Regions from separate parts of the Pseudomonas sp. GL_117 genome, predicted to be linked through region 1. Evidence: predicted binding sites of a transcription regulator. Region 1 holds the regulator's gene; each other region holds the start of a gene.
The links. The regulator FliA, encoded in region 1, starts transcription of late flagellar genes. The targets are predictions, from matches to a motif close to CTAAAGTTTNNNNNNNNNNNGCCGNTAA.

Region 2: the regulator FliA is predicted to act here: its motif matches at 5,348-5,375, upstream of flgM (flagellar biosynthesis anti-sigma factor FlgM).
Region 3: the regulator FliA is predicted to act here: its motif matches at 7,040-7,067, upstream of AC3ISR_RS13375 (methyl-accepting chemotaxis protein).

The regions. Positions count from the first base shown of each region.
Region 1 covers NZ_CM174418.1:4,357,399-4,368,003, forward strand. The annotation lists gene AC3ISR_RS19725 (chemotaxis protein CheA) at 1-1,711, opposite strand, end outside; gene AC3ISR_RS19730 (protein phosphatase CheZ) at 1,723-2,511, opposite strand; gene AC3ISR_RS19735 (chemotaxis response regulator CheY) at 2,530-2,904, opposite strand; gene fliA (RNA polymerase sigma factor FliA) at 3,073-3,813, opposite strand; gene fleN (flagellar synthesis regulator FleN) at 3,810-4,643, opposite strand; gene flhF (flagellar biosynthesis GTPase FlhF) at 4,750-6,066, opposite strand; gene flhA (flagellar biosynthesis protein FlhA) at 6,078-8,192, opposite strand; gene AC3ISR_RS19760 (cold-shock protein) at 8,321-8,521, opposite strand; gene flhB (flagellar biosynthesis protein FlhB) at 9,027-10,163, opposite strand; gene fliR (flagellar biosynthetic protein FliR) at 10,167-10,605, opposite strand, start outside.
Region 2 covers NZ_CM174418.1:4,700,401-4,711,005, reverse strand. The annotation lists gene mgtE (magnesium transporter) at 1-267, shown strand, start outside; gene AC3ISR_RS21360 (Arc family DNA-binding protein) at 371-697, opposite strand; gene AC3ISR_RS21355 (PA3371 family protein) at 1,078-1,257, opposite strand; gene AC3ISR_RS21350 (hypothetical protein) at 1,268-1,495, opposite strand; tRNA gene AC3ISR_RS21345 (tRNA-Arg) at 1,822-1,898, shown strand; gene AC3ISR_RS21340 (MFS transporter) at 2,167-3,561, shown strand; gene AC3ISR_RS21335 (flagellar brake protein) at 3,622-4,371, opposite strand; gene AC3ISR_RS21330 (flagella synthesis protein FlgN) at 4,468-4,938, opposite strand; gene flgM (flagellar biosynthesis anti-sigma factor FlgM) at 4,987-5,310, opposite strand; gene flgA (flagellar basal body P-ring formation chaperone FlgA) at 5,453-6,217, opposite strand; gene AC3ISR_RS21315 (chemotaxis protein CheV) at 6,299-7,231, shown strand; gene cheR (protein-glutamate O-methyltransferase CheR) at 7,276-8,103, shown strand; gene flgB (flagellar basal body rod protein FlgB) at 8,436-8,843, shown strand; gene flgC (flagellar basal body rod protein FlgC) at 8,847-9,290, shown strand; gene flgD (flagellar hook assembly protein FlgD) at 9,307-10,029, shown strand; gene flgE (flagellar hook protein FlgE) at 10,063-10,605, shown strand, end outside.
Region 3 covers NZ_CM174418.1:2,994,285-3,004,889, reverse strand. The annotation lists gene AC3ISR_RS13395 (LysR family transcriptional regulator) at 101-991, shown strand; gene AC3ISR_RS13390 (hypothetical protein) at 1,152-2,798, shown strand; gene AC3ISR_RS13385 (isocitrate lyase/PEP mutase family protein) at 2,931-3,800, shown strand; gene AC3ISR_RS13380 (OprD family porin) at 4,268-5,590, shown strand; gene AC3ISR_RS13375 (methyl-accepting chemotaxis protein) at 5,640-6,995, opposite strand; gene AC3ISR_RS13370 (RidA family protein) at 7,181-7,561, shown strand; gene AC3ISR_RS13365 (peptidase U32 family protein) at 7,807-9,786, shown strand; gene AC3ISR_RS13360 (DMT family transporter) at 9,764-10,605, opposite strand, start outside.

The DNA of each region.
Region 1 (10,605 bases):
CGACGCCACGGCCGGACACGTCGGAGATCTCGGTCTTGGTCGAGAAGCCCGGGGCGAAGATCAGGTTGTAGCACTCGGTGTCGGTCAGGCGGTCGGCGGCGTCCTTGTCCATCACGCCACGCTTGACCGCGATATTGCGCAGGATGGTCGGGTCCATGCCTTTGCCGTCATCGGTAATCGACAGCAGGATATGGTCGCCTTCTTGCTCCGCCGCCAGGATCACCTTGCCGCCACGGGACTTGCCCGAGGCTTCGCGTTCTTCCGGGGTTTCCACGCCGTGGTCGACGGCGTTGCGCACCAAGTGGACCAGCGGGTCGGCCAGGGCCTCGACAAGGTTTTTGTCGAGGTCGGTTTCTTCACCCACCAGTTCCAGGTTGATTTCTTTCTTGAGCTGGCGCGCGAGGTCGCGAACCAGGCGCGGGAAGCGACCGAAGACTTTCTTGATCGGCTGCATCCGCGTTTTCATCACGGCGGTTTGCAGGTCGGCGGTGACCACGTCGAGGTTCGACACGGCCTTCTGCATGGCCTCATCGCCGCTGTTCAGGCCCAGGCGCACCAGGCGGTTACGCACCAGCACCAGTTCGCCGACCATGTTCATGATGTCGTCCAGGCGTGCGGTATCAACCCGCACGGTGGTTTCGGCTTCACTGGCAGGCTTTTCAGCGCCAGCCGGTGCAGGTGCCGCGGCACGTGCTGGGGCAGCGGCGGCGGGCGCCGCAGCAGGCGCGGGAGCCGGTTTGGCGGCTGCCGGAGTCGCAGCTTTCGCCGCCGCTGCTGGCGCCGGCGTGGCGACCTTGGCCGTCGCGCCCACTTCGGTGAACTTGCCTTTGCCGTGCAGTTCGTCCAGCAACGACTCGAACTCGTGATCGGAGATCAGTCCGTCGCCGGCAGGTGCGGCAGGTGCAGCAGGCGTGGCAGCCGCCGCGGTTGGCGCGGTGGCTGCGACGGCGGGCAAGGCGTCGGCTGCAAACGTGCCCTTGCCATGCAGTTGGTCGAGCAACGCTTCAAATTCGTCGTCGGTGATGTCGGTGCTGGTCGAGGCGGCTGGCGCTTCGGTAGGCGTTTCGGTCGGCGCGGCAGGTGCCACCGCGTCGGCGGCGAACTGGCCTTTGCCGTGCAACTGGTCGAGCAGCGATTCGAACTCAGCGTCGGTAATGTCTTCGCCCGTCGGCGCCGCAACGGGCGCTGCCGGAGCTTCAGCCTCGGCCTTGACCGCGCTGAGGGAGTTGAGCAGTTGCTCGAACTCGCTGTCGGTCACGTCCGCTTCGGGCTCTGCCACAGGTTCCGGCACAGCTTCAGCCACCGGTGCCACCGACATGTCGGCAGGCTCGGCATAGCGCGCCAGGGCGGCCAGCAGTTCCGGCGTGGCTGCGGTGATCGGGGCACGTTCACGCACTTGGCTGAACATGCCGTTGACCGCATCCAGTGCTTCGAGAATCACGTCCATCAACTCCGAGTCGACGTGCCGCTCACCCTTGCGCAGGATGTCGAACACGTTCTCGGCGATGTGGCAGCACTCCACCAGCTCATGGAGCTGGAGGAAGCCGGCGCCCCCTTTTACAGTATGAAAACCGCGAAAAATTGCATTGAGCAGGTTCGCATCATCCGGTCGGCTTTCCAGCTCGACCAGTTGCTCGGACAACTGCTCTAAAATTTCGCCGGCCTCTACAAGGAAATCCTGAAGGATCTCTTCATCGGCGCCGAAGCTCATGTGGGTGCTCCTTAGAAGCCTAAACTGGATAACAGGTCATCGACATCATCTTGACCCGATACAACGTCTTCACGTTTATCGGCATGAATCTGCGGACCTTCACCCTTGGCGAGATGTTTTTGTGGATCTTTTTCCGAGAGGATCGCTTCGCGGTCATGTTCGATGCCGGCAAAACGGTCAACCTGGCCTGCCATGAGCACCAATTTGAGCAAATTGCTTTCCACTTCGGTGACCAATTGGGTCACACGCTTGATCACCTGACCGGTGAGGTCCTGGTAATCCTGGGCCAGCAGAATGTCATTGAGGTTGCTGGAAACCATGCGGTTTTCCTGCTCACTGCGTGACAGGAAACCTTCGACCCGACGTGCCAACTCACGAAACTCTTCGGCCCCGACTTCGCGGCGCATGAAGCGACCCCAGTCGTGGCTCAAGGCCTGGGCTTCGGTGGCCATGCCGTTGACCAGAGGCGTGGCGTTTTCCACCAGGTCCATGGTGCGGTTGGCCGCCGCCTCAGTCAGCCTGACCACATAGGACAGGCGCTCGGTGGCATCGGTGATCTGCGAGATCTCTTCGGCCTGGGGCATGTGCGGGTCGATCTGGAAATTGACGATCGCACTATGCAGCTCACGCGTGAGCTTGCCCACTTCCTGGTACAGGCCGCGGTCACGGGTCTGGTTGAGCTCATGGATCAACTGCACCGCGTCGCCGAACTGGCCTCTCTCAAGGCAGTCGACCAACTGGTGAGCATGCTTTTTCAGGGTCGACTCGAAGTCTCCCTGTGATGTTTCTTTATGCTCCATAGCTCCCCCGCGATGGCATTAGCCGTGGATGCGTTCGAAGATTTTTTCGATCTTCTCTTTCAAGGCCAATGCAGTGAAAGGTTTGACCACGTAACCGTTTACCCCGGCTTGGGCGGCTTCGATGATCTGTTCACGCTTGGCTTCGGCGGTCACCATCAGCACGGGCAGGCCGCGCAGCTTTTCGTCGGCACGCACGTGACGCAGCAGGTCGATACCGGTCATGCCCGGCATGTTCCAGTCGGTTACCAGAAAGTCGATGCTCCCGCTGTTGAGGATCGGAATCGCCGTAAGGCCGTCATCCGCCTCGACCGTGTTTGTGAACCCAAGGTCACGCAACAGGTTTTTAATGATCCGCCGCATCGTTGAGAAGTCATCAACGATGAGGATTTTCATGTTCTTGTCCAATTCGACCTCCAAGCAGTCTTAAACGCGCCCAGCACCTGGACGCGCCATTTCAATCAACAGGCGTTACACAAAAAGGACTGCCCAGGGCACCACGGCGCAAAACCGCAAAAGCGTCACGCCTTCACGGTCTCGTCTGCAGTGTCCCCACACTGCCTGTCAGCGCGCGCGCCACTCTCCCAACCGCCCCCGCAAGCGGGCTGCGCACTGGCTATGCAGCTGGCTGACACGCGATTCGCTGACCCCCAGGACCTCACCGATTTCCTTGAGGTTCAGCTCTTCGTCGTAGTACAGCGCCAACACCAGTCGCTCACGCTCCGGCAAATTGGCAATCGCGTCCGCCAACGCGCCCTGGAAGCGTTCATCCTCCAGGTCGCGCGACGGCTCAAGATGTGCACTCGCGCCGTCCTCGTGCAGCCCTTCGTGTTCGCCGTCCTGTAGCAGGTCGTCGAAGCTGAACAGGCGGCTGCCCAAGGTATCGTTCAAAATCCCGTAATAATCGTCGAGACTCAATTGGAGTTCGGCCGCAACTTCGTGATCTTTAGCGTCGCGACCGGTTTTTGCTTCAATTGCGCGAATTGCGTCACTGACCATGCGCGTATTGCGGTGTACCGACCGCGGCGCCCAATCACCTTTACGCACCTCATCGAGCATCGCGCCACGGATACGGATGCCCGCGTACGTCTCGAAACTGGCACCCTTGCTCGCATCGTATTTGGTCGACACTTCAAGCAGGCCGATCATGCCGGCCTGGATCAAGTCTTCGACCTGCACACTCGCCGGCAGGCGCGCCAGCAGGTGATAGGCGATGCGCTTGACCAGCGGCGCATAGCGCTCGATCAATTCGCCCTGGCTGTCACGTGCCGACTTCTTGTAAAGGTTGTAGCCGCTGGATGTCATAGCACAGGTCCCGCGCTCGTCTGATGCACCAATCGCTCGACGAAAAACTCCAGATGCCCCCGGGGATTGGCGGGCAATGGCCAAGTATCGACCTTCTGAGCAATAGCCTTGAACGCCAGTGCGCACTTCGAACGAGGGAACGCTTCATAGACCGCACGCTGCTTTTGCACGGCCTTGCGCACACACTCGTCATAGGGAACTGCGCCTACGTATTGTAAGGCGACATCGAGAAAGCGATCCGTGACCTTGGTCAACTTGGCGAACAGGTTGCGCCCTTCCTGCGGGCTCTGGGCCATGTTGGCCAGGACGCGGAAGCGGTTCATGCCGTAGTCACGGTTAAGCAATTTGATCAGGGCGTAGGCATCGGTGATCGAGGTGGGTTCATCGCAGACCACCAGCAAGACTTCCTGCGCGGCGCGCACGAAGCTGACCACCGACTCGCCGATCCCGGCGGCGGTGTCGATCACCAGCACGTCGAGGTTGTCGCCAATGTCGCTGAACGCCTGGATCAGGCCGGCATGCTGCGCCGGGCTCAAGTGCACCATGCTCTGGGTGCCGGAGGCAGCCGGTACGATGCGGATCCCGCCAGGACCCTGGAGCAGCACATCACGCAGCTCGCAGCGGCCCTCGATCACATCGGCGAGGGTGTGTTTGGGCGTCAGCCCCAGCAGAACGTCGACATTCGCCAGACCCAGGTCAGCATCCAGCAACATGACCCGACGGCCAAGCTCTGCCAGGGCCAGGGACAAATTCACTGACACGTTAGTTTTCCCGACGCCACCTTTGCCGCCGGTCACCGCGATCACCTGTACGGGATGCATGCTGCCCATTTTATTTCTTTACCTTGTCTTGCTTAGACGCAGGCTACATGGCTTGGCCGCGTGAATCGCTTGCAGACCAACGATGTAGATACATTTCACGGTGTTCGCCCTGCCCTCAACCCACCCGCTTTGCCGGGTTGTGGTAGAGGTCGGCGAACATATCGGCCATCGCTTCCTCGCTAGGCTCTTCTTGCATTTGCACGCTGACAGCGCGGCTGACCAACTGATGACGGCGCGGCAGATGCAAATCATCCGGGATCCGCGGCCCGTCGGTCAGGTAGGCGACCGGTAATTCATGGCTGATCGCCAGGCTCAATACTTCGCCCAGGCTCGCCGTCTCATCCAGTTTAGTCAGGATGCAGCCGGCCAGGCCGCAACGTTTGTAGCTGTGGTATGCAGCGGTAAGAACCTGTTTCTGGCTGGTGGTTGCAAGCACCAGGTAATTTTTCGACTTGATGCCACGCCCGGCCAGGCTTTCCAGTTGCATGCGCAGCGCCGGATCGCTGGCCTGCAGGCCGGCGGTGTCGATCAGCACCACGCGCTTGCGCAGCAGCGGATCGAGGGCGTTGGCCAGGGACTGGCCCGGGTCGACGTGGGTCACCGACACATTGAGGATACGGCCCAGGGTCTTGAGCTGCTCCTGGGCGCCGATGCGGTAGCTGTCCATGCTCACCAGCGCGATGTTGTGCGCGCCGTACTTGAGCACATAACGCGCGGCCAGCTTGGCCAGTGTGGTGGTCTTGCCCATGCCGGCAGGGCCGACCATGGCGATCACACCGCCCTCTTCCAGGGGCTCGATTTCCGGGGTGACGATCATCCGCGCCAGGTGCGCCAGCAGCATGCGCCAGGCCTGGCGAGGCTCGTCGATTTCGGTGGTCAGTGCCAGCAGGTCGCGGGACAACGGGCCGGACAGGCCGATGCGTTGCAGGCGGCGCCACAGGTTGGCCTGGGCCGGCTTGCTGCCTTGCAACTGTGTCCACGCCAGGGAGCCCAGCTGCACTTCCAGCAGCTCACGCAGGCCATTGAGTTCAAAGCGCATCGAGTCAAACACACGCTGGTCGACTGCGCCCGCCGGTGGCGGCGCTGCAGGACGCGGTGGTTCGGTGAAGGTGGGCTCAACCAAGGGCTCCGCAGCGGTCAACGGCAGGCCGGCGAACAACTGGCGATTGGTGGTGGCATCGCTGTCGCCGCGCATGCTCAGTTCGGCCTGGGCCGACACAATGCGCGAGGCGGTCTTGCGCAGCTCGTCTTCGAGTTCCATGTTCGGCACACGCGGCGCCAGCGCCGAAGGCGTGTAATCCAGGGCAGCCGTCAGCTCGACACCGCCGGCAATACGACGGTTACCGATAATCGCGGCATCGGCGCCCAGCTCATCACGCACCAGTTTCATGGCCTGACGCATATCGGCGGCGAAAAAACGCTTCACTTGCATAACCCACTACCTCAGCCGTTGGGCCCTACTGTCGCGACGATAGTCACTTGCTTGTTGTCAGGAATTTCCTGATAAGCCAAAACGTGCAAATTCGGAACTGCCAGGCGTCCAAACCGCGACAACATCGCCCGGACGGGGCCGGCCACCAGCAGAATCACCGGATGGCCCTGCATTTCCTGGCGTTGTGCGGCGTCGATCAACGAACGCTGCAGTTTTTCAGCCATGCTTGGCTCCAGCAGAACGCCCTCTTCCTGGCCTTGTCCTGCCTTCTGAATACTATTGAGCAATATTTGTTCCAACCTTGGCTCCAAGGTGATCACAGGCAGCTCAGACTCAGTCCCTACAATGCTTTGCACGATGGCGCGAGACAATCCGACACGCACCGCCGCCACCAGCGCGGCGGTATCTTGACTCTTGGCGGCATTGTTGGCGATGGCCTCGGCGATGCTGCGAATGTCGCGCACCGGCACCTGTTCGGCCAGCAGCGCCTGCAACACCTTGAGCAACTGCGACAGCGACAGCACGCCCGGCACCAGCTCTTCGGCGAGTTTTGGCGAAGCCTTGGCCAGCAAACCCATCAATTGCTGGACTTCCTCGTGGCCGATCAGCTCGTGGGAGTGCTTGTACAAGATCTGGTTAAGGTGGGTGGCGACCACGGTGCTGGCGTCAACCACGGTGTAGCCCAGGGACTGCGCCTGGCTGCGCTGGCTGATTTCGATCCACACCGCTTCCAGGCCAAAAGCCGGATCTTTGGCGGTAATGCCGTTGAGGCTGCCGAATACCTGGCCGGGGTTGATCGCCAACTCGCGGTCCGGGTAGATCTCGGCTTCGGCGAGGATCACGCCCATCAGGGTCAGGCGGTAGGCACTGGGGGCCAGGTCGAGGTTGTCGCGGATGTGCACGGTGGGCATCAGGAAGCCCAGGTCCTGGGACAATTTCTTGCGCACGCCCTTGATCCGCGCCAGCAGCTGGCCGCCCTGGTTGCGGTCCACCAGCGGGATCAGGCGGTAGCCGACTTCCAGGCCGATCATGTCGATCGGGGTCACGTCGTCCCAGCCCAGCTCCTTGGTTTCCGAGGCGCGGGCCGGGGACGGCAGCAGTTCCTGCTGGCGCGCCACCTCTTGCAGGGCCTGGACCTTGACCGCATTTTGCTTTCTCCAGAACAGGTACGCCGCGCCGCCTGCCAGGGCCGCCATGCTCAGGAACGATACGTGGGGCATGCCCGGCACGATGCCCATGATCGCCATGATGCCCGCCGCCACGGCCAGGGCCTTGGGCGAGGCAAACATCTGCCGGCTGATCTGCTTGCCCATGTCTTCGGAGCCCGAGGCACGGGTCACCATGATCGCGGCAGCTGTGGATAACAACAGTGATGGCAATTGCGCCACTAAACCGTCACCGATGGTCAGCAAGGCGTACACCTTGCCCGCATCGCCAAAGGTCATGCCGTGCTGGAAGATACCGACGGCCATGCCACCGATCAGGTTGATGAACAGAATCAGCAGGCCGGCGATGGCGTCACCGCGCACGAACTTGCTGGCACCGTCCATGGAACCGTAGAACTCGGCTTCCTGGGCGACTTCCAGGCGGCGCGTCTTGGCTTGGTTCTGGTCGATCAGGCCGGCGTTGAGGTCGGCGTCGATCGCCATCTGCTTGCCGGGCATCGCATCGAGGGTGAACCGTGCGCTCACCTCGGAAATCCGCCCGGCACCCTTGGTCACCACGACGAAGTTGATGATCATCAGAATCGCGAACACCACGATACCGACCACGTAGTTACCGCCGATCACCACCTCACCAAAGGCCTGGATCACCTTGCCGGCGGCGGCGTGGCCGTCCTGGCCGTGAAGCATCACCACGCGGGTCGACGCCACGTTGAGCGCCAGGCGCAACAGGGTTGCCACCAGCAGGATCGTGGGGAATACCGCGAAATCCAACGGCCGCAGCGCGTATACGCAGACCAGCAGGACCACGACGGACAGGGCGATGTTGAAGGTGAAGAACACGTCCAGCAGGAACGGCGGCATCGGCAACATCATCATTGCCAGCATCACCAGTAACAGCAACGGCACACCCAGATTGCCCCGCGACAGGTCAGTCAGGGTGCCACGGGCCGTGCTGAACATTTGAGAGCGATCTACCACCGGTATTCCTCGTGTTCCTTGAAGCAAAGTTTTGACGCCAGGAGGCGACTTGAAGGCGGTATTGCAAGAAGCCTTCCAACTTTTACCCAAGTCAGACGAGGAGCGTTTTTTTACACGACCCGTACGTTTGCAGCCTGCGGTCCTTTTTGTCCGGGCGTTATCTCGAACTCGACCTTTTGCCCTTCAGCAAGGCTCTTGAATCCGCTGGCCTCGATCGCCGAATAGTGGACAAAAACATCCGTACCATCTTCCTGCTGGATAAACCCAAAGCCCTTTTCCGCGTTGAACCACTTCACCGTGCCTGTCGCCATTGCCGCTCTCCCGACATCTCATTCAAAAACCCGAGATCAGTGTGACGCTGACTGCAAAGATGCCCCGGGGACGATGAATCCTGCCAAATCGCACCCGCTGCCCAACCTTGAGCCGAACCCCGGCCGAGCTGGTGAGGTCTACCCGCACCTGCTCACTCCCGCCATCCATTGCGATGACCCCTTCCCCTGTCTCACTGCTGTAAAACCTGACGGTTCCGGTCACCCACTTCATTGCTGCCTCGCTGCTTGTTCCTACACGCAGTTTCTGCTGCCATGGAAACGCGGGACGCGCAGGCTGGCTACTGTCAGAGTTGACAGGTCAGCAAGGATTTACGACGAACGGTATGCATGCGATTTCCGTAGTGAGCGGGCTTGCCTGCGCTGGGTGGCGAAGCCGCCCCAAACGGGACGCCGCGATGTTTCAGGAAGGCCGAGGTGTCGGGATTTAGGGCGGCTTCGCCGCCCAGCGCGGGGCAAGCCCGCTCACTACAGGGTAAGGGGAATATCAGGAGTCGCGGCGTAAATCCGGGGGAATCGGCAGGTCCTTGAGCGGATCAGGCCGCTTGCCTTTGCCCGCGCGGTATTGGCGGATCTGATAGACATAGGCCAACACCTGCGCCACCGCCAGGTAAAGCCCGGCCGGGATTTCCTGGTCGAGGTCGGTGGAGTAGAAGATCGACCGCGCCAGTGCCGGCGACTCCAGCAGCAGGATGTCGTTGGCCACGGCGATTTCGCGGATTTTCAGTGCGGTAAAGTCACTGCCCTTGGCCAACAGCATCGGCGCGCCGCCTTTCTCCGGGTCGTACTTGAGCGCCACGGCGTAGTGGGTCGGGTTGGTGATGATCACGTCGGCGTCGGGCACCGAGGCCATCATCTTGCGCTGGGACATTTCCCGCTGCAGTTGGCGGATGCGCTGTTTGACCTCGGGACGCCCTTCCTGGTCCTTGTGTTCATCGCGCACTTCCTGCTTGGTCATCAGCAGTTTCTTGTGGCTTTCCCACAACTGGATCGGCGCATCCACGGCAGCAATGATGATCAGCCCGGCGGCCATCCACAGCGCGCTCCACCCCACCACCTGCACGCTGTGGATGATCGCCGACTCCAGCGGCTCGTGGGCGATGCGCAGCAGGTCGTCGATGTCAGAGGTCAATACCATCAGCGCGACGAACAGGATCAGGATGAATTTGGCCAAGGCCTTGAGCAACTCCACCAGCGCCTTGGCCGAGAACATGCGCTTGAGCCCGGCAGCGGGGTTCATGCGGCTGAATTTGGGCGCCATGCTGCCGGCCGCGAACAGCCAGCCGCCAAGGGCGACCGGGCCGATCAGCGCGGCCAACAGCAAGGTGATCAGGATCGGCTGCACCGCCAGAATCGCGATCTTGCCCGAATGCAGCAGGTACTGGCCCATCGCGCCAGGGTTCAGCAGCACTTCGCGGGGCAAGCTGAAGTTGTGTTTCATCAACTCCATCAAGTCCAGCGCCAGGCCACCGCCGTAGATCAGCAGGGCGCCGGCGCCGGCCATCATGGTCGCGACGGTATTCAGCTCTTTCGAGCGGGCGATCTCGCCCTTTTCCCTGGAGTCCTTTTTGCGTTTCTCCGTGGGGTCTTCTGTCTTGTCCTGACCGCTCTCGCTCTCGGCCATGGCTCAGCGCGCCCGTGCCAGATCACGTAAGAACTGCAAGGCGTCGGACGCCAGCGGTTGATACTGATTGAGAATGTCGGCCAGGCCGATCCAGAAAATCCCCATGCCCAACACCAGGGTCAACGGGAAACCAATCGAGAAAATGTTCAGTTGCGGCGCCGCGCGGGTCATCACGCCAAACGCGATGTTGACCACCAGCAGCGCAGTGATCGCGGGCAACACCAGCAGCAGCGAGGCGCCCAGCACCCAACCGAGACGCCCGACCATCTCCCAGAAATGGTTGACCACCAGCCCCGAGCCCACCGGCAAGGTGGTGAAGCTCTCCGTCAACACTTCGAACGCCACCAGGTGGCCGTTCATGGCAAGGAACAACAAGGTCACCAGCATGGTCAGGAATTGCCCGATCACCGCTGCCGACACGCCGTTGGTGGGGTCGACCATG
Region 2 (10,605 bases), 340 kb from region 1:
GTTGGCTTGATCAACGGTCTTGTGTGGGGTGGGGTAATTGGTGTGGTGGCTTACTTGCTCTACGGCAGTTGGTCGCTCGGCGTCGTGATGACGGCCGCCATGACCCTCAATCTGCTGCTGGCCGCCTTGATGGGTGTGTTGATCCCCATGACCCTGGCCCGGCTCGGGCGCGACCCTGCGATGGGTGCCAGTGTGATGATCACCGCGATGACCGACAGTGGTGGCTTCTTCATCTTCCTGGGGTTGGCAACGATCTTCCTGCTTTGATCCAACCCCGATGGGGGCAGCTCTGCCCCCTTGCTGCATCCTCTTCCCAAATCCCAGGCAAAAAAAAGCCAGCACATGGCTGGCTTCGGCTTTCAGGTGCAGATCAATTGGCTTCTGCGGCCGCCTCAACGTCGTGCGCGATAAGCGAGACGAGAGCATTTTGCTGGCGGTGGGAGAGCTGACGAAAACGCTGCAGCAGTTCGCGTTCGTGCAGTGACAGCTCAGGGCTGTCCAGGCGCATGCTCAACTCTTCGCCCAACGCACCTTCCTGAATAAGGCTTTGCTCCAGGCGCGCGATGATTTCGGAGTTCATGCTGCGGTGATGATTGCGAGCCACCTCGGCAATGCGTTCCCGCATTCCGTCTGGCAGACGTACGACGAACTTGTCAGCCGTACGGCTGGAATAAATTGCCTGTTTCAATGGGCGCATATATTTAACCGGTTAGTTCAGGGGAGCGGTTTCTGGAATTGGCCGCAAGCGATGAGTGTTAAGACAAGGCTCACGACCAAAGTTCAACCTGAATTGCAAAGAGGCCGCATCATGCCTCAGATTTGCCAGTTCCTTGGCGTCAATTCTGTGACAAATATTGAACTGCCTAAAGGCTTAATGCCAGCACTGATTTGCATTTTTGCGGACTGGTTGGAAAACTTTTTGGCGAAGGATTTCATCCAGTAATGATCGCGCAAAGCCCGGCCGCAAAAGGGTTTTAGGCCGCACATCGTATAGCAAAGTGGCCTTTTGCCCTTGAATTTAAGACTAGTGGCAATCTGCCGATTTACTAGCACGAGGCGACATAAGGTAGGTGGGAGTCAACGCAGTACGGGGTCGAATTTGATCCGGCGACCCACGATGAGGGTCAGCAACAGAATGCCGGCAAACACGCCGCTGGCGATAAATGCGCTGGATTGCACGTCCCGCGCGCTGGCATTCAGTCCCAGGATGGCACTGGCCAGGGTCAGGCAGAGAAACAGCCAGGCGGGCTTGTTCATTGGGACGTCCTCAGAAAACCCAGTGTTCGGCGGATGGCGCTGCTTGAGTGCCCTGGGTCAGGTGAATGTCGGATTGCGGTTTGACGGCCATCACGGCCAGTTGCGGACGCTGTTGCAAATGATGGGGCACGGGCTGGCGCAGCTGCGCGGTGTCGTCGCTAGTGTTCGATTGGAAATGGAAGGCCACCAATGCCGCCAGGGCTGCGGTGTTGAGAGCTAACAGAAGGGCGCTGTTCATAATCATGTTCTCCGCAGCAGGCATGGCCGAGTTGGTTTTATAAGGGAAGTATTGCAGAACCCGTGCCAAGGTTTTAATTCAATAAAATCAGTTACTTAAGTGTAGTTTGGTGGGCTGTTTTATTGCAATTTGCAATGCTGGCATTTTGGGGTAATGCATTTTGCACGATGGCGCCAAGTGCCCGGTTCCACGGGACCAAACGGCAGCTACCCCGGTAAGCTGCGGCCTACACTCAAAAAGCCTACAGACGACATGACAAAACCCAACCCGGCCGTTAACATGCACGCCGTCCGTCGCACCGCCCCTCGGCGAGATGACGGTCATTGGTCCCAGTAGCTCAATTGGATAGAGCATCCCCCTCCTAAGGGGAAGGTTGGCCGTTCGAACCGGCCCTGGGACACCAGATCCAAAGCCCCGCACAGATTGTTCTGGCGGGGCTTTTTTGTGGGCGCTTTTTAAAGATGTGTCGAACCTTGACGCTGTTCAGGGTTCACAGCAGGTGCGCGGTGTATTTATCACGATCTATGTACCTTGCAGCCAGCCGGGCAGCGTCTGACGGTTAAGCAAAATAATCCCCGGAAACAGCATATGCCGCCTGTCCGGACCCGCCCACCCAGGACTATCATGCCGATAGCCCTGTCTCTCACCGCAAGGAGCCGCTCGGAACGCCGATGCGCCAGATCTGGAAATCTTTTCGAGCCCTTTATTTCGCCTCTTTGATGATGCTGATCGGCTCCGGCCTGCTCAGTACTTACCTGGCCTTGCGCCTGGCGGCCGACCATGTGGACAGCCTGTGGGTCGGTGCGCTGATGGCGGCCAACTACTTTGGCCTGGTGCTGGGCGGCAAGATCGGGCATCGCCTGATTGCCCGGGTCGGGCATATCCGCGCGTATGCCACCTGTGCCGGGATCGTCGGCGCGGCAGTGCTGGGGCATGGCCTGATTGACTGGCTGCCGGCGTGGATCGTACTGCGGGTCATTGTCGGCCTGGGGATGATGTGCCAGTACATGGTCATCGAGAGTTGGCTGAATGAACAGGCGGACGCCAAGCAGCGCGGTGTGGTGTTCAGCGGCTACATGATCGCCTCCTACCTGGGGCTGGTGCTGGGTCAACTGATCCTGGTGATGCACCCCCAGCTCGGCCTCGAATTGCTGATGTTGGTCGCGTTGTGCTTTGCCCTGTGCCTGGTGCCGGTGGCGATGACCCGACGGATTCACCCGGCGCCGCTGCATCCGGCGCCGATGGAACCGCGCTTCTTTATCAAGCGGGTGCCGCAGTCGCTGAGTACGGTGCTGGGCGCGGGGTTGATCGTCGGCTCGTTCTACGGCCTGGCGCCGCTGTATGCCTCGCAGCAAGGCTTGAGCACCGAGCAGGTCGGTCTGTTCATGGGTAGCTGCATTTTTGCCGGTCTGGTGGTGCAGTGGCCGTTGGGCTGGTTGTCTGATCGCTATGATCGCGCCCTGTTGATTCGTTGTTTCGCCCTGTGCCTGGCGGTGGCGGCGTTGCCGTTGGCGGTGCTCACCCAAGTGCCGTTGGAAGTGCTGTTCGTGGCCGGGTTTGTGTGTTCCCTAGTGCAGTTCTGTCTGTATCCGCTGGCTGTGGCGTTCTCCAATGACCACGTGGAAGGTGATCGCCGCGTCTCGCTCACCGCGATGTTGCTGGTGACCTACGGCGTGGGTGCCAGTATCGGGCCGTTGCTGGCCGGTGTGGTGATGAAGCTGTTCGGCAGCCAAATGTTGTACGCGTTCTTCAGCCTATGTGCGTTGATCCTGGTGTGGCGCATCCGGCCGAAGGCGGTGACCAACCTGCATCAGGTGGACGATGCGCCGCTGCATCACGTGGCCATGCCCGACAGCATGTCCAGTTCGCCGCTGGTGGCGGCGCTGGACCCGCGGGTCGATGAACAAGTGGTGCAAGAGCAGATGCAGACCGCTGCGCCGCAAGAGCCTGAGGCCGAGACTGAAGCCGATGCGCAGCCAGCGGTTGAAGAGCCTGCCTTCGAAGGGCCACCGGAGCCCTTGGGCCCCGAAGAGCATCCCCATGACTTGAGCAGGGCGCGCCCCTGAATGCAAAAACGGGCAGATCCCATCAGGATCTGCCCGTTTTTTTGCTGCATGCGTTAAGGCTTAAAAGTCGTCGTCTTTATCAAAACGCCGTGCTTCACGTTGCAGTTGGTACACAAACCGTTCGACCTGGCGTTGTACCAGGCCACTCATGTTGTGGAAGCGCACGCCAGCGAAGGTGGTGTTGATCTTCTCTTCGAAGTGCAGGTAACGCAGTTCGACGGAGGTGGTCATGCTGCCGAAGGGCAGGGCGGCGATAAAGCGGTCATAGACCTGGCCCAGTTGCAGGCGCTCGGAGATGTCGCCTTCAAAACGCAATTTGCAGCCAGTGGCGGAGATGTCCAGCAGCTTGCCGCTGACCGGCGCCTTGAGTTTCTCGCCGCCCAGCTCGATGTTCACCAGTTGTGCCAGCTTCAGCGCGGCGCGAAAGGCATTGCGGCGCTGATGGTAGACCACCTCGTCCGGCATGCTGCCGGTGTAGATACGGTGGCCGTCTTTTTCACTGATGGTGTAGGTGCCATTGCTTTCCCAGGCGACGCGCACGCCTTCGTGGAAACCTTCGATGCGAAACGGTTCGCCGCTTTCGAGGAAGCGCTCGCCATCGCGCGGGATCATTTCGTCCAGTGCCAGGGTCTTTTTGTCCCGGTCGACGTCCACCAGGTAGCTTTGGAAGCGCTGGCTGCGTTCGTGGAAGGTGATGATCAGCGGGTCGTGGCTTTCTTGCAGCATCCGCAAGGTGCCGACAATTTCCAGGGGCGTAGTGAGTACCTTGGGTGGCTGCGGTGCATCTTCCGCATTAAGGGCGTTGAACACGGTTCTTCCATCTCCAGACAAAATACGACTACACGCAAGAACCGGCATTTTGCCAGTATGTGGCGCGCCTTGGATAGGGCGCGCTGTAAACCGGCGTCAGGCTTGGCTGCGGGTGCTTGGCTTGACCAGGCGTGAGGTGGAGCCTTGGGCGTTGTACAAGGCTGGAGGCTCACCGCCATGGAGTATACGCAACTGGTTGGCGGTCGTGGCTTGCTGAAGTTGGATCGACTGACCGTTGAGCAGGTTGGCTTCCTGGCATTGGGCGAGCAATTGATTGAGTTCTTTGCTCTGCGCCAGCAACTGGTCGCCGACGGAGGAGTGACTGGCCAATTGTGCGAGGCCGTCGTGGTCAGCGGGCAGGCCCAGGCTGAGGAGAATTTCACTGCGTTTCTTGCCGTGTTGTTCCAGCAGCACGATCAACGACTGCTTGCGTGCCAGGATTTCTTCCAGCAGGGGCATGTCCCGGCCATAGAGGGCCAGGGATTCTTCTTTTAGCAGCTCGAGCAAATGTTGCGTCGGCGCCAGATCATCAATGATCAGTTGAAGCAGGTTTTCGTCGTGGTGCATGGCTGGCCTTGGGGTTTAAGCGTCCAAAAGCCCGGCGCAGGCCTTTGCCTAGCGCTCGGCTTCGAAGTTAAGCAGCTTGCTGGCTACACGGTTGCTGTCGACTTTGTAGCTGCCATCGGCGATTGCTTGTTTCAATTCGGCCACGCGGGCCTTATTGACAATCGGCTGATCGCGCAGCGAGTCAGTGACCTTCTGCAACTGTTGAGCCTCATTGCTCAGGTGTACGGATTCCCCGCTTTGGCTGGCGCCAACCTGTTCTGCCTTGGCGGGCAGCGGTTGCGGCTTGGCTTCTACGCTGTCCTTGGCACCGCTGGTGCGCGTAGAGCCGGGCAAAGCCTGGGTACTGTTTAAACGGCTGAAATCGATGACCATGATAAAAAAACCTCTGGGTATTTGGACGCTTGCCATGTTTTCGGCCATACCCGGACAAACTTTAGGCTCGATTGACAATAAACCTGCGCGCGCTGACGTCTGACGCACAGTGTAGAAAAAGCCGGCGCCCGATACCAGTGATCTATAAAGCCACTTCGACTTGCCCCGGGGCTGTCACCCGCGCCTTGATCACTCGATTGGAGTTGAGGTTCTTTACCCGTATCTGTTCGCTCATGCCGCCGTTGGACAGCGCTTCCCCTGGCATTTTCACCTGCAACGCACCGCTGCTCGCGGAAATAACCACCTGATCACCCTTGCGAATTACTTCAGCCTGCTCAAGATGCACCAGGGTAATGACCTGGTCGGTGACCACTGGTCGGGTCAATTTCTGCCCGACGGCCTGGTCCACGGAGGTGAGGTAGCCCTGGCTGATCAGGCTGATGTCGCGTTCACGCAGTACAACATCGTCGAGACCGATGATGCCGGTGCGCTTCAGTGGGCGGGCGACCACCACCACATCGCGGAACAGTTTGACCTGCGCCGGCACGAACACCGTCCAGGGTGACGCGCCTTCGCAGCGCACTTTGACCGTCACGCGACCAATGGGTTGGGCGGGACTTTCCAGGGTGGCTGTCAATTCCTTGTCGCACATTGGCATGCGCAAACGCGGGTCCAATGGGTTGACTTGGATTTCATAACGCCCCGGTGTCTGTGTGGTTGCCAGATAATCTTCTACAGTGAACTCAAGAAACCCCTGAGTGACGCCGATAAGTAGATCAGGCAAGGTGACGTTGTCCGCGCGGGCCGCGCTGTTGAGGCCCAGGGCGAACAATGCCAGCGAGACGCAGAGCAATCTGCTGTACCGTGGTAATTGAAGGCGTCGGGAAACTGTCGTTTTAATATCCATAGCCAATAATTAGCAAAGCTCGTGCCGTTTAGAGTTGGGTGCGCGTCGCACCCTCGAAGGTTTTAGCGTAGGAGTCTGGGCATGGCAGGAGTAATGGATTCAGTAAACCAGCGCACACAGCTGGTAGGGCAGAATCGCCTGGAGTTGTTGCTTTTTCGCCTGGATGGCAAACAGCTATATGGCATCAACGTATTCAAGGTGCGGGAGGTGCTGCAATGTCCCAAGCTGACGATCATGCCCAAGTCCAGCCCGGTGGTGTGTGGCGTCGCCAACATCCGTGGTGCGACCATCCCGATTCTTGACCTGGCCCTCGCCACTGGTTCGTCCGGTTTGCAGGACCGCGAAAGCCCGTTCGTGATCATTACCGAGTACAACACCAAGACCCAGGGGTTCCTGGTGCGCTCGGTGGAGCGCATCGTCAACATGAACTGGGAAGAGATCCATCCACCGCCCAAGGGCACCGGCCGCGATCACTACCTCACGGCGGTGACGCGGGTCGATAACCAGTTGGTGGAAATCATCGACGTGGAGAAGATCCTCGCCGAAGTGGCGCCGACCTCGGAATCGATTTCGGTGGGTGTGGTCGACGCTGAAACCGCACACAAGGCAATTTCGTTGCGTGTGCTGACGGTGGACGACTCGTCGGTGGCGCGCAAACAGGTGACCCGTTGCCTGGAAACCATCGGTGTTGAGGTGGTGGCGCTCAATGATGGCCGCCAGGCCCTGGATTACCTGCGCAAGCTGGTGGATGACGGCAAGAAGCCGGAAGAAGAATTCTTGATGATGATTTCCGACATCGAGATGCCGGAAATGGACGGCTACACCCTCACGGCCGAGATCCGCAACGATCCACGCATGCAAAAATTGCATATCATCCTGCATACTTCATTGTCAGGCGTATTCAATCAGGCGATGGTCAAGAAAGTCGGTGCCGATGACTTCCTGGCCAAATTCCGCCCTGATGACCTGGCAAACCGGGTAGTCGACCGGATCAAGGCAGCAGATCACGGCTAGGGGCATTTGCCCCTGGCGGTCACACGATTTAAGAGGCGGTATCATTGTCTACGGGTAATTTGGATTTCGAACAGTTCCGGGTCTTCCTGGAAAAAGCCTGTGGCATATTGCTCGGTGAAAACAAGCAGTACCTGGTATCCAGCCGTCTCAACAAACTGATGGAACAGCAGGGCATCAAATCCCTGGGTGAGTTGGTGCAGCGTATCCAGGGCCAGCCGCGCAGCGGGCTCAAGGAAATGGTGGTCGATGCCATGACCACCAACGAAACCCTGTGGTTTCGTGATACCTACCCGTTTGAAGTGCTCAAGAGCAAAGTGCTCCCGGAGGCCATCAAGGCCAGCCCGGGCCAGCGCTTGCGCATCTGGTCGGCGGCGTGCTCCTCGGGGCAGGAACCGTATTCGATCTCGATGTCCATCGATGAGTTCGAGCGGACCAACATGGGCCAGCTCAAGGCCGGTGCGCAGATCGTCGCCACCGACTTGTCCGGCACCATGCTCACCAACTGCAAGACCGGCGAATACGACAGCCTGGCGCTGGGCCGTGGCTTGTCCCAGGAGCGCCTGCAACGTTACTTCGAGCCGAAAGGGGCAGGGCGTTGGGCGGTCAAGGCGCCGATCAAGAACCGGGTGGAGTTTCGCTCGTTCAACCTGCTCGACAGCTACGCCAGCCTGGGCAAGTTCGACATGGTGTTCTGCCGCAACGTGCTGATCTACTTCTCGGCCGAAGTGAAGAAAGACATCCTGTTGCGCATCCATGGCACGCTCAAGCGTGGCGGCTATTTGTTCCTGGGTGCTTCCGAGGCGCTGAACGGTCTGCCGGATCACTACCAGATGGTGCAGTGCAGTCCTGGGATCATCTACCAGGCCAAGTAAGCATCAAAAACGTGGGAGCCAGGCTTGTGTGGGGGCTGGCTTGCCTGCGATAGCATCACCTCTGTATCACTGAAGTACCGAGGTGTCTGCATCGCAGGCAAGCCAGCTCCCACACAAACCAGCTCCCACAGTTGTTTTTGCGGCAATCCTCTCAATAGCGGCAAACCCCATTGCCGCTTTACTGGCACCACGCGGAAACCCATTGCCGCTTTTCTGGCATTGCCGCCCGGCAACTTCCCCGCAAAGCCCTGAAACACGGGCCTTCGAAGAATTGGCACACACCTTGCTATAACCCTGTTAACGAAAAGCAGGTCAGCCTAAAGGTTTCCGCCATGAGCATCAGCTTCGATAAAGCGCTCGGTATCCACGAACAAGCCCTGGGCTTCCGCGCCCAGCGTGCCGAAGTCCTGGCCAACAACATTGCCAACGCCGATACCCCGAACTACAAGGCTCGGGACCTGGACTTCTCCGCCGTGCTCGCCGCACAGCAGGACAAGAACAAGAACGGCACCTTCGCCTTGAACATGACCAACAACCGTCATATCGAAGCGCAAGGCCTGAGCAGTGGGGACGAGTCGCTGCTGTATCGCACGCCGATGCAGCCGTCGATCGACCAGAACACCGTCGACGCCCAGCTGGAGCAATCGGCCTACGCCGAGAACTCGGTGAACTTCCAGGCCAGCTTCACCCTGCTCAACAGCAAATTCAAAGGGCTGATGTCAGCCCTGCGTGGAGAGTAAGCCATGTCCCTGTCCAGTGTTTTCAATATTGCCGGTAGTGGCATGAGCGCCCAGACCACGCGTCTGAACACCGTCGCCAGTAACATCGCCAACGCCGAAACCGTGTCGTCGAGCATTGACCAGACCTACCGCGCCCGCCACCCAGTGTTCGCCACCATGTTCCAGGCCGGTCAGAACGGCGGCAGCGACTCGTTGTTCCAGGAGCAGGGTGCCGCAGGTTCCGGCGTGCAGGTGTTGGGCGTGGTCGAAGACCAGAGCAACCTCGAAGCCCGCTACGAACCCAACCACCCTGCCGCGAACGAAAAGGGTTACGTGTACTACCCCAACGTCAACGTGGTCGAGGAAATGGCTGACATGATTTCCGCCAGTCGCTCGTTCCAGACCAACGCGGAAATGATGAACACCGCCAAAACCATGATGCAAAAAGTCCTGACCCTGGGTCAGTGATAAGGGGCGCCGAATAATGGCTATCGTTGATACAACATCAACCAATACAGCGGTGCAGAACCTTTTCAACACGAAGGTCAACACTGCCACCAACAATGTTGCGAGCGCTGCCACCGCTGCCACGGGCAACCAGTCCCTGGGCAAGGATGCATTCCTGCAATTGCTGGTGACTCAGCTGAAGAACCAGAACCCGCTGTCGCCTCAGGACAACGGCGCGTTCGTGGCCCAGCTGGCGCAGTTCAGCAGCCTGGAAGGCATCAACACGCTGAACGACTCGGTGAATGCGATCTCCAGCAACTTCAGCTCGTCGCAAGCGCTGCAGGCTTCGTCGCTGGTGGGGCGTTCGATCATCACCCAGACCGACAAGGCCCTGGTGGATACGAGCAAGAGCATGACCGGTTCGGTCGCGGTGACTTCGGCGGTGGGCAACGTCTCCATCAAGATCACCGACAAAGACGGCAACGTGGTACGCACCATCGACATGGGCGCCCAGAGTGCCGGCACTTCCGACTTTATCTGGGATGGCAAGAACGAAAAGGGCGAGGTTGCTCCAGCGGGCACCTACACCTTCGCGGCCACCACCAAGAACGACAAGGGCGACGCCGTTGCCTTGAGCACTTCGCTGCCAGCCACGGTCACCAGCGTGACCCTGAGCAAGACCGGCGGCGAAATGCTGCTGAACCTGGCGGGCGGCATGGGCAGCGTCAAGCTGTCGCAAATTCAGACTATCGGTACATAGAGCCGGCTAAATACGGCAGAAAGGGAGAGAAGCATGTCTTTTAACATCGGCCTTAGCGGCCTCTATGCGGCCAACAAACAACTGGACGTGACCGGCAACAACATCGCCAACGTCGCGACCACTGGCTTCAAATCGTCCCGTGCGGAATTCGCGGACATCTACGCCGCGTCCAAACTGGGTACCGGCCAGAACAGCATCGGCAACGGGGTGAACCTGGCGGCGGTGTCCCAGCAGTTCACCCAGGGTGACGTCAACAACAGCGGCGGCGTGCTGGACATGGCGATCCAGGGCGGCGGCTTCTTCGTACAGAAGGGCAGCGACGGCTCGCTGGAATACACCCGTAGCGGCGCCTTCCGTGCCGACAAAGATGGTTACATCACCAACAACACTGGCACCTCGCGCCTGCAAGGCTATGCGGCGGATGACAATGGCAAGATCGTCAAGGGTGGCCTGGTCGACCTGCAACTGAACCTGTCGAGCCTGCCGCCAAAGGCGTCCACCAAGGTGGATTCCACCAGTAACCTGAATTCGTCGGACCTGCCGATCGACCAGACGGCACACCCGTTTGATCCTACC
Region 3 (10,605 bases), 1.4 Mb from region 1:
ATTTGTTTCCAATGCAAATATCAGCCTGATTATTGCGTTTGACGAATGATGATTTTAGGATGAGCGGACTGAACAACTCTCGTCTGCTGAGATAAAAAACGTGAATTATGAGCTGAACGACATCCGATCTTTCGTGAAAATCGCAGAACTTGGCAGCTTCCACGAGGCTGCCGATGCACTGCATCTCTCCCAGCCAGCCCTAAGTCGGAGAATGAAAAAGCTTGAAGAGGGATTAGGAACAGCCCTCCTCGATCGCACGACAAGGAGGGTAAGTCTTACTAGCGTTGGGCGAGACTTCCTACCCAAGGCACGACGCTTACTGGATGACTTCGACGACTCGATCCTTAACATCCGGGAACTGGCGGAGCGGCAGAGCGGCCGTGTAACCCTGGCCTGTATCCCCACCGCCGCTTTCTACTTCCTCCCGACGGTGATCCGCCTCTACAACGAGCGCTATCCACAAATCCGCATTCGCTTGCTCGATCTCAGTGCAAACGAAGGCCTGGAGGCTGTTCTGCGTGGCGAAGCCGACTTTGGCATCAACATGATGAGCGGCCAGCACCCCGACATAGAATTCGTGCCGTTGGTCAACGAGCCTTTTGTTTTAGCGTGTCGACGCGACCATGAGCTGGCTGAGCGCAGCGCAGTCACCTGGTCGGAACTCAGCAATTACCGCCTTATCGGGGTCGGTCGCCTGAGCGGCAACCGCATGCTGCTTGACCACGCGTTGTCGGGCTTGAGCTGGCGGCCACAGTGGTTCTATGAGGTGCAACACCTGTCTACATCGCTGGGTCTGGTAGAAGCTGGATTAGGCGTCTCGGCAATGCCGAGCCTGGCAATGCCTGCTGAGGATCATCCAACATTGGTGAGCGTCCCGTTGATAGAGCCCATCGTCAACCGATCGTTGGGACTGGTGTACCGAAGAGGCGCCTCACTCTCTCCGGCAGCGGAAAAATTCGTCTCGATACTGCTGGAGCAGTGGGAGCAATGACCTCTTTCTTCCCCTTAGCCTGGGTTGAGATAACCGCCGAACGGCGTTGAGCAATGCCGACTATGTGGACGATTGCAACCGAGTGAATGGGTTGGCCGCGAACCTCGGGTGGCGAATTTAGCCACAAAATCGGCAAGTCACTTACGACAGGAATAATAGGATGTTCGTACCGAAAGCGTTGGGCGGGATTGAAATCTACAGGGCGAGCAAACGTCATGAAGACCTTATCTTCCAACGAATCAAAAGAGGCGTATTCGAACAATTCGAACCCGGGATCTACACCGACAGGGCCGAAATAAAAAACATCGTGAATCACATGTTCGAACTGTATCGGAAAATCCTTGCCGAACACCTACCCATAATAAATTCCAGGGGGTTCGCTTCATTCTTAGTGCAGCAATATGAACGCTACGGACAAATTTCCAATAAATACAAACTCGGCCTGCTTCCTAAAGAGGAAGAAATATTCTGGCAGGGCTACGCAGTGTCAGCCCGTAGAGGGATAAAATATCTACTTGAACTGATCTGCCTGGCAGACATGAAAGACAACGCTTCGAACCATAGTCTCCCTGAACAACAAGATGCGATAGCTATGGTGTTTGTCGCCGCCGAAGAACTGGTCAGTCTTTATATGCGTAGCGACAACTATGTATATTTGATGGAGAACGTCACACTCATCCTCGACCCTCTGGAAGAAACCTATTTTAATGTGCCTCAAGACGCCGATACAATTTTTGACCCGCGTGAGGCTTATCGTGATGAAGAACTCTATATTCCCAGCCCAGACTTTCTGTGCGATCACGCCGCGCACAGTGAGCTTACTGAAGAAAGTTTCATTCGCCACCTAGGGATTACGTATACAACAGTTTTAGGTATTTTTCAGTGGATCATCACTACCTATAGCGACGCCGAACATCCAGAGCGTATTTGTTTTTTCTATCGCGACGAAGTACTTGCGACAATTATTAAGACTTACGCGGTATCAGCAGAGCAGGCTCGATTATTTTTAGATGGGCTATCTCTCTCGCCTGAAAAAATGCGCGAGGAACGCAGAGAGCTATTTAGTCCGAAACAAGAGTATAGAGCCTATAAGCGTCCGTTTTTTTACGATTACCATAACGGCGACGAACTGATGTTCTTCTCTCAGCTTATGGCAACAGAATGTTTAACATGTCTGGTCCGAGAATTCGCTTTCAAAAAAATCCCGACTGAATGGTACGCCAAACAGGTGGGTGCAGAGTTGGCAGATGTTTCCTTAAAGTCGGGTCGCTGGTTTGAAAGCGTGGTGACAAGCAACTTCGAGCGCATTGGACTGCGCGGCCTGTCATCCGTAAAAAACCTACGCTTCAAAAAGGGTCAAAAAATTGAAGTTCCAGCCGATGTCGGCGAAATCGACCATCTCGTTTTCTGCCCTGATCAACAATTGCTCATCATTATTGAAGACAAACAAGTTATTCAATCTACCGAGCCCAGAACGCACCGGGATGATCTCACAAAATTTATCACCAGCAAAAATAGTTACAGCGAGAAATTCTCCAAAAAGTACACATGGGCCGCTGACAATCTCAACGATCTGGAAGCCTATTTTCAAGAGGTATTTGATCCCGGCATCCAGTTTGGTGCTATTTGCCGCGTAATGATAACGCGGTACCCAACATTCGTCGCAAATCAGATCAAAGACTTTACGTGTATCTCCCTCGTTGAGTTCATGAATATCTATTCTTCTTCGGGCAAACGCTGGATATTCAATAAAAACGAAGTGGTAAAGCTGGCACCGCACAGTCTTGATCGCGATGAATCGCACTAATACGGTGCAATATGCCTACCCCGCATACCCCATTCTCAAACGTCATAATCCTCCCTTTTCCTACATGGTAATCTGCCACCTCCCTCATCGGCTTTGATCCCATGCAGTCAAAGGCCCCAACCAGGAAAGATCATGCCGAAAAAGTCTCACACCGCCCTGCGCCGTAATTTCCGTGAATTGCTTGCAACGCCTACCTGCGTAGAAACTGCTTCCGTCTTTGACCCGATGTCCGCGCGTATCGCCGCCGACCTGGGTTTTGAAGTGGGCATCCTGGGCGGCTCCGTCGCCTCGTTGCAGGTGCTCGCCGCCCCCGATTTTGCCTTGATCACCCTGAGTGAGTTTGTCGAGCAGGCCACCCGCATCGGCCGCGTCGCCCAACTGCCGTTTATTGCCGATGCCGACCACGGTTACGGCAATGCCCTGAACGTGATGCGCACCGTCGAAGAACTTGAGCGTGCCGGTGTGGCCGCGTTGACCATTGAAGACACGCTGCTGCCCGCACAATTCGGGCGTAAATCCACGGATCTGATTTCCATCGACGAAGGTATCGGCAAGGTCCGCGCCGCGCTGGAAGCACGGGTCGATCCGGAACTGTCGATCATTGCGCGGACCAACGCCGGTGTATTGCCCACCGAAGCGGTGATAGAGCGCACCCTGGCCTATCAAAAAGCCGGTGCGGATGGGATTTGCATGGTCGGTGTCAGTGACTTCGAGCACCTGGAGAAGATCGCAGAAAACCTCACGGTGCCGTTGATGCTGGTGACCTACGGCAACCCGAAACTCCATGACGCCCAACGTCTGGCCAGCCTCGGCGTTCGTGTGGTGGTTGCCGGTCACGGTGCATATTTCGCCGCGATCAAGGCCACCTACGACAGCCTGCGCGCCCAGCGCCAGTTGACTCACAGCACCTCGAACCTCAGCGCTACCGAACTGACGCACACCTACACGTTGCCCGAGAGTTACGTGGCGTGGGCGCAAGAGTTCATGGATGTAAAAGAGTAGTCCTTACCTGCCAGGTAAGCGGTGAATGCCCTCCTCCTGCCATGGGCTCACCGCCACCGTTGGCGGCGTCACGCCAGCGCCACCCCATCGCATGCCCCGCCCTGAGCGCCCTGCTCACCAATGCCACTAACCGCAACTAAACAGCCAACTAAAAACTCGCGCGCACGAAAAAAATCCGCCGCAGAGTCTGCGGCGGCAACCAAAGGATTTTGTCGAAGCAGAGCGGCTAAGACAGTTCCACGCTACACCCGGTAGCCAATAAATACCGTGAAGTTTAATTAATCGAGTTTCATCCTTCCCCTGGCTGCAGGCCACGCAGACTCTGCTTAGAATCAGCTTAGGCAGCCACGTCGAAGATAATAAAAACGGTAATGCCTCACCTGAAAACATCTGCCAAAACAATGTTATGCGCTATCCAACAAGTGCGGTGTTTGCGCGCGCGTTCAATATTCTTGGGGATTAAATAAATGTTTAAACACAGCAGTCTGCTGGCACTGGCGGTGTGCGCCAGTATCAGTCAAATGGCATTGGCCGAGTCGGTCAGCGACCAGGCCGAATCGAAAGGCTTTATCGACGGCAGCAGCATCACCGGGCTGTTGCGCAACTACTACATGGACCGCGACCGCGCGAGCGGCAAGGCCGACAATCGTGACTGGACCCAGGGCGCGATGCTCAACTATGCCTCGGGCTTCACCCAGGGCACCATCGGCTTCGGAGTCGATGCCTATGCCTACGGCGGGCTGAAACTCGACGCCACCCACAGCGACGCCGGCACTGGCAACTTGCCGACCGACCGCAACGGCGATCCAGAAAATGCCTACGGCTCAGTGGGCGCGGCGGTGAAGGTAAAAATCTCCAAGACCCAGCTCAAGTTCGGCGACATGCAGCCCACCGCCCCGGTCTTCGCTACCGGCGGCACCCGCCTGTTGCCGCAGACGGCCACCGGTTTCGACCTGACCAGCAGCGAAATCGCCGGCCTCGACCTGGAAGCCGGGCACTTCACCAGCACCAACAGCGGCATGACCAGCAACCACGACCACGACATCTACGCGACCTACGCCAACATCGCCGCCAACAGTGCGAGCTTTGTCGGCGGCAAATACACCTTCAGCCCGTCACTGAGCGCGACGCTGTATGCCGGCGAACTGGAGGACATCTGGCGCCAGTACTACACCAACCTCAACTACGTGATCCCCTTGGGCCACGACCAGTCACTGGCCCTGGACGGCAACCTGTACCGCACCCTCGACACCGGCAGCGCCAAGGCCGGGGCGATCAACAACACCACTTATTCGGTGGCGGCGGCCTATTCGTTCTGGCAGGCGCACACGCTGACGTTGTCGTTCCAGAAAGTGCATGGCGATACGCCGTTTGACTACATCGGCAGCGGCAACAACGGTGCGGGCGAAGGCGGCGATTCAGTGTTCCTCGCCAACTCGGTGCAGTGGGGCGATTTCAACGGGCCCGGCGAGCAGTCCTGGGGTATCCGTTATGACCTGAACATGGCCAGCTATGGCGTGCCTGGGCTGAGTTTCATGGGCCGTTACATCAACGGCTCGGACATCGACGGCAGCCACACACCGGCTCACAGCGCCTACGCCAACGACTATGGCTCGGACGGCGCGCATCACGAGACCGATGTGGAAGCCAAATACGTGATCCAGAGCGGCCCGGCGAAGAACCTATCGCTACGGGTGCGTGATGCCATCGTGTCGTCGAACGCCGACCAGGGCGATGGCAAGTTGAACGAGCTGCGGCTGATTGTCGACTATCCGTTTACCTTGCTGTAGGCGACCACACTGAGCCGGCCGACAGGGCGCCGGCCGGCTCATGACCGTGCTACCCCACCCAGCCTACTGCGGTCTTGGGAATGACTTCCGACTCATCCAGCTTCGACGCAAACATGCTCACCGCTTGCACCGCATCGCTGGTGCTGGTGCGGATCTGCAGGATCACCGAACCGGCCTGATCGGCCAGATTCACACCCCGTTGCGCGCCTTCCTGGGTGGCGTTCATGCTGGTCACCGCGTCACGCGTTTCCGAGAGGATCATGCCGATCATCTCGGCAATTTCCGCCGTCGAGCGGCTGGTGCGCCCGGCCAGTTGTCGGACCTCATCGGCCACCACCGCAAACCCGCGCCCCTGGTCGCCCGCGCGCGCCGCCTCGATCGCTGCGTTGAGCGCCAACAAGTTGGTCTGGTCGGCAATACCGCGAATGGTGTTGACGATGGCCGTGATCTGCTCGGAACGGTCGCCCAACTGCCCCACCAGTCGTGCGGATGCACCGATGTTGTCGGCGATGCGGCGCATCTCGCTGGCAGTTTCCTGGATCACCTGGGTGCCATGCTCGGCAAAGCGCTCGGTCTCGGAGGAGATGTGATAGGCCCGCGACGCGCCACGGGAGTCTTCCTCGAATTTCTCTACCCGCTCGGTGATGTCGCTGGCGAACTTGACGATCTTGAGCAGTTTGCCATCGCCGTCATACACCGGGTTGTAGCTGGCCTCCAACCACGCGACGCGACCATGCTTGCCGATGCGCTTGAATTGCCCGGTGAAAAACTCACCGTTGTTCAGGCGTCGCCAGAAGTCACTGTACTCACTGCTGTTGACCAATGCGGGTTCGCAAAACATGCGGTGATGTTTGCCTTTGAGTTCAGCCAGGGAATAGCCCATGACGTTCAGGAAGTTTTCGTTGGCGTCGAGCACCTGACCATTCAAGTCGAACTCGATCACGGCCATTGCCCGGTCCAGCGCCGCGAGTTTGCTGCGGGTCGCCGCTTCCTGTTCGACTTTCTGTGTCACATCCAGCGCGTACTTGACCACTTTCAACACATGGCCTTGGGTATCCAGCACCGGGTTGTAGCTGGCCTCCAACCACACCGTTTTTCCGTTGGAAGCCACTCGTTTGAAGGTGCCCGACACGAACTTGCCAGCACGAAGGTCGTTCCAGAATTCCGTGTAAGCCGGGCTGCCGGTCAGTTCCGGCAAGCAGAAGTCGCGGTGGGACTTGCCCATCAATTGCGCGGCGCTGTAACCCAGGGTGTTCTGGAAAACTTCGTTGGCGCGCAAGACCTTGCCGGTCAGATCGAATTCGACCACCGCCATGGAGCGCTCGAGCGCGGCGATCAGCCCCTTATATTCAGTGACGTCGGCCGTCCTGGCCGCCAGTTCTGTTTTTAAGACTTTATTGAACATGACGTACCTCTCGCTCAAGCGTGATCCTGTAGTGCCTGAGTCTAGTATCGGCGTAAAAAAAACGGACTTGACACGGAAAAAATATTTATTAATTGACGTCAATATTTACACGCCGCGCATCGCCACCGTGACCCACCCTGCCCCTGTGTTTAAACTGGCAACCCTTTGACCTGAGCGGAGCCCCCATGGCCAACCACGACCTGCACTACACCCCCGACCCCGATGCAGATTCGATTTCCTCCGACGTGATCGGCTTCAACGGCATCCTGGTCTCCACCCAGATTCCCACCCGTGCCGACGGCAGCCTGGAGCTGGGCGACATCACCTTGCAGAGCGAATGCACCCTGCAAGCGCTGAAAGTCGCCCTGGAAAAGGCCGGCAGTTCCATGGACCGGGTCATGCACCTGACGATCTACTTGACGGATATGGCCGATCGCGCCGCGTTCAATGACGTCTACAAGCGCTTCTTCGCCAAGCCGTGGCCGGTGCGGGCAGCCGTTGGCGTGGCCGCGTTGGCCGTCGATGGCATGCGCGTCGAAGTCACCGCAATGGCCGCAAAAGCCTAAGCCAGGCGCAGCCAAAAAATGTGGGAGCGGGCTTGTGTGGGAGCGGGCTTGCTCGCGAATACGGTGTGTCAGTCAATAGATGTTTGACTGATCCAGCGCCTTCGCGGGCAAGCCCGCTCCCACATTTGATTGGGTTTGCAATCCCAAGGCTCAGGAAACACCCGTTAGCCTTGTGGTAGGTGCCCCCCCAGCGTTTCACAGCTACAATGCGCGCCTCAACCGTGACAAGCCTGACTAAAAAAACTATGTCCTTGCCCAAGCACCACCTTGAATTGCTCAGCCCTGCCCGCGATGTCGCCATCGCACGCGAGGCCATCCTGCATGGCGCCGACGCCATCTACATCGGCGGCCCAAGCTTTGGCGCCCGTCACAACGCGTGCAACGAGGTGAGCGATATCGCCTCACTGGTGGAATTCGCCCGCCGTTACCACGCCCGCGTCTTCACCACGATCAACACCATCTTGCATGACAACGAACTGGAACCCGCGCGCAAGCTGATCCATCAGCTCTACGACGCCGGCGTCGACGCGTTGATCGTGCAAGACCTGGGCGTGATGGAGCTGGATATTCCGCCCATCGAGCTGCACGCCAGCACCCAGACCGACATCCGCACCCTGGGCCGCGCCAAGTTTCTCGACCAGGCCGGTTTCTCGCAGTTGGTCCTCGCCCGCGAGCTGAACCTGCAGGAAATCCGCGCCATCGCCGATGAAACCGATGCCGCCATCGAGTTCTTCATCCACGGCGCCCTGTGCGTGGCGTTCTCCGGGCAGTGCAACATCTCCCACGCGCAGAACGGCCGCAGCGCCAACCGTGGCGACTGCTCCCAGGCCTGCCGCCTGCCGTACACCTTGAAAGACGACCAGGGCCGCGTCGTGGCCTTTGAAAAGCACCTGCTGTCGATGAAAGACAACAACCAGAGCGCCAACATCCGCGCGCTGGTCGAAGCGGGTGTGCGCTCGTTCAAGATCGAAGGCCGCTACAAGGACATGGGCTATGTGAAAAACATCACTGCCTATTACCGCCAGCGCCTCGATGAAGTGCTCGAAGACCGCCCGGACCTGGCCCGTGCGTCCAGCGGCCGTACTGCGCATTTCTTCCTGCCCGACCCGGAAAAAACCTTCCACCGGGGCAGCACCGACTATTTCGTCACCGACCGCAAGATCGACATCGGCGCCTTCGATACCCCGACCTTCACCGGCCTGCCGGTGGGTGTGGTGGAAAAAACCGGCAAGCGCGACTTGCAGGTGGTGACCCATGAGCCGCTGTCCAACGGCGACGGTCTCAATGTACTGGTCAAGCGTGAGGTCGTGGGTTTCCGCGCCAACATTGCCGAGCCCAAGGGCGAGTTCGAGGAAGATGGCGAGAAGCGTTACCGCTACCGCGTCGAGCCGAATGAAATGCCGGCCGGTTTGTATCAACTACGCCCCAACCACCCGCTGAACCGCAACCTGGACCACAACTGGCAACAGGCGCTGCTCAAGACTTCGTCCGAACGCCGTATCGGTCTGACCTGGGCTGCACGCCTGCGTGAAGCGCAGTTGGAAGTCACCGCGACCAGCGAAGAAGGCATCAGCGCCAGCGTCACCCTGCCCGGCCCGTTCGGCGTGGCCAACAAGCCGGAACAGGCCCTGGACACCCTGCGCGACCTGCTCGGCCAACTGGGCACCACCGAATACCACGCCACCGACATCCAGCTGGATGCGCCGCAAGCGTTCTTCATCCCCAACTCGCAGCTCAAGGCCCTGCGCCGCGAAGTGATTGAAGCGCTGACCGCCGCCCGCGTTGCCGCGCACCCGCGTGGTGGGCGCAAAGCCGAAACCACCCCGCCGCCGGTGTACCCGGACGCGCATCTGTCGTTCCTGGCCAACGTCTACAACCAGAAAGCCCGCGACTTCTATCACCGTCACGGGGTGAAGTTGATCGACGCCGCCTTCGAAGCCCACGAAGAAACCGGCGAAGTGCCGGTGATGATCACCAAGCACTGCCTGCGTTTCTCGTTCAACCTGTGCCCGAAACAGGCCAAGGGCGTGACGGGCGTGAAGACCAAGGTCGCGCCCATGCAATTGATCCACGGCGACGAAGTGCTGACCCTCAAGTTCGACTGCAAACCCTGCGAGATGCACGTGGTGGGCAAGATCAAGGGGCATATCCTCGGTCTGCCGCAACCGGGCAGCGCAGTGGAGCATTTCAACCCGGAAAACATTATTTTCCAGGGTACGCACTAACCCTCTGGGAGCGGGGCCACCACCAGCCCCGCTGCAACCCCGCCGCCGCCAGCAGAATCGCCGCCACTCCCAGCCATTGCAGCCAACCCAGGCGATGCCCGAAGGCGATCCAGTCGACGAAGATCGCCGCAATCGGGTAGATGAACGACAGTGCGCCGGTCAACGCGGTCGGCAGTTTCTGGATCGCACCGTACAGCAATACATACATCACACCTGTGTGCACCACGCCCAGCGTCGCCAACGCCGCCCAGGCGGTGGGCGCTACCGGCAGGTTGCTCCACGTCACCAGTGGCGCCAGCAACAATGCGCCGGTGGCGACCTGGATCAACGCCATCAAATGCGCTGGCACTTGCTTCAAGCGCTTGATGATCAAGGCGGCAATCGCATACAAAAACGCCGCGCCAGAGGCCAACGCAACCCCAGCCAGATAGTCCCCGCCACCGGCTTGCTGCTCGCCATGGGCAGTGACAATCGCCAACATCCCAAGGAACGCTACGCTGAGCCACGCGAGCTTCTGCACAGTAATCTTTTCCCCCAGAAACAGCGCCGCCAACAGCACCAACATGAACGGCTGCACGTTGTACACCGCTGTACTGATGGCGATGGACGCACGTGAATAGGATTCGAACAACAGCAACCAATTGCCAACGATCGCCACGCCGCTGAGCATCGCCAGCCCGAGCCTGGCCCACGTCAGCAGCGACAGGCGCAGGTAGCCGAGCACGGCACAGACCAGCAACAGTGTCAGCGCACCGATGACACAGCGCCAGAACACCACTTCGATCACCGACACGCCCGACACCAGTACAAACCAACCAA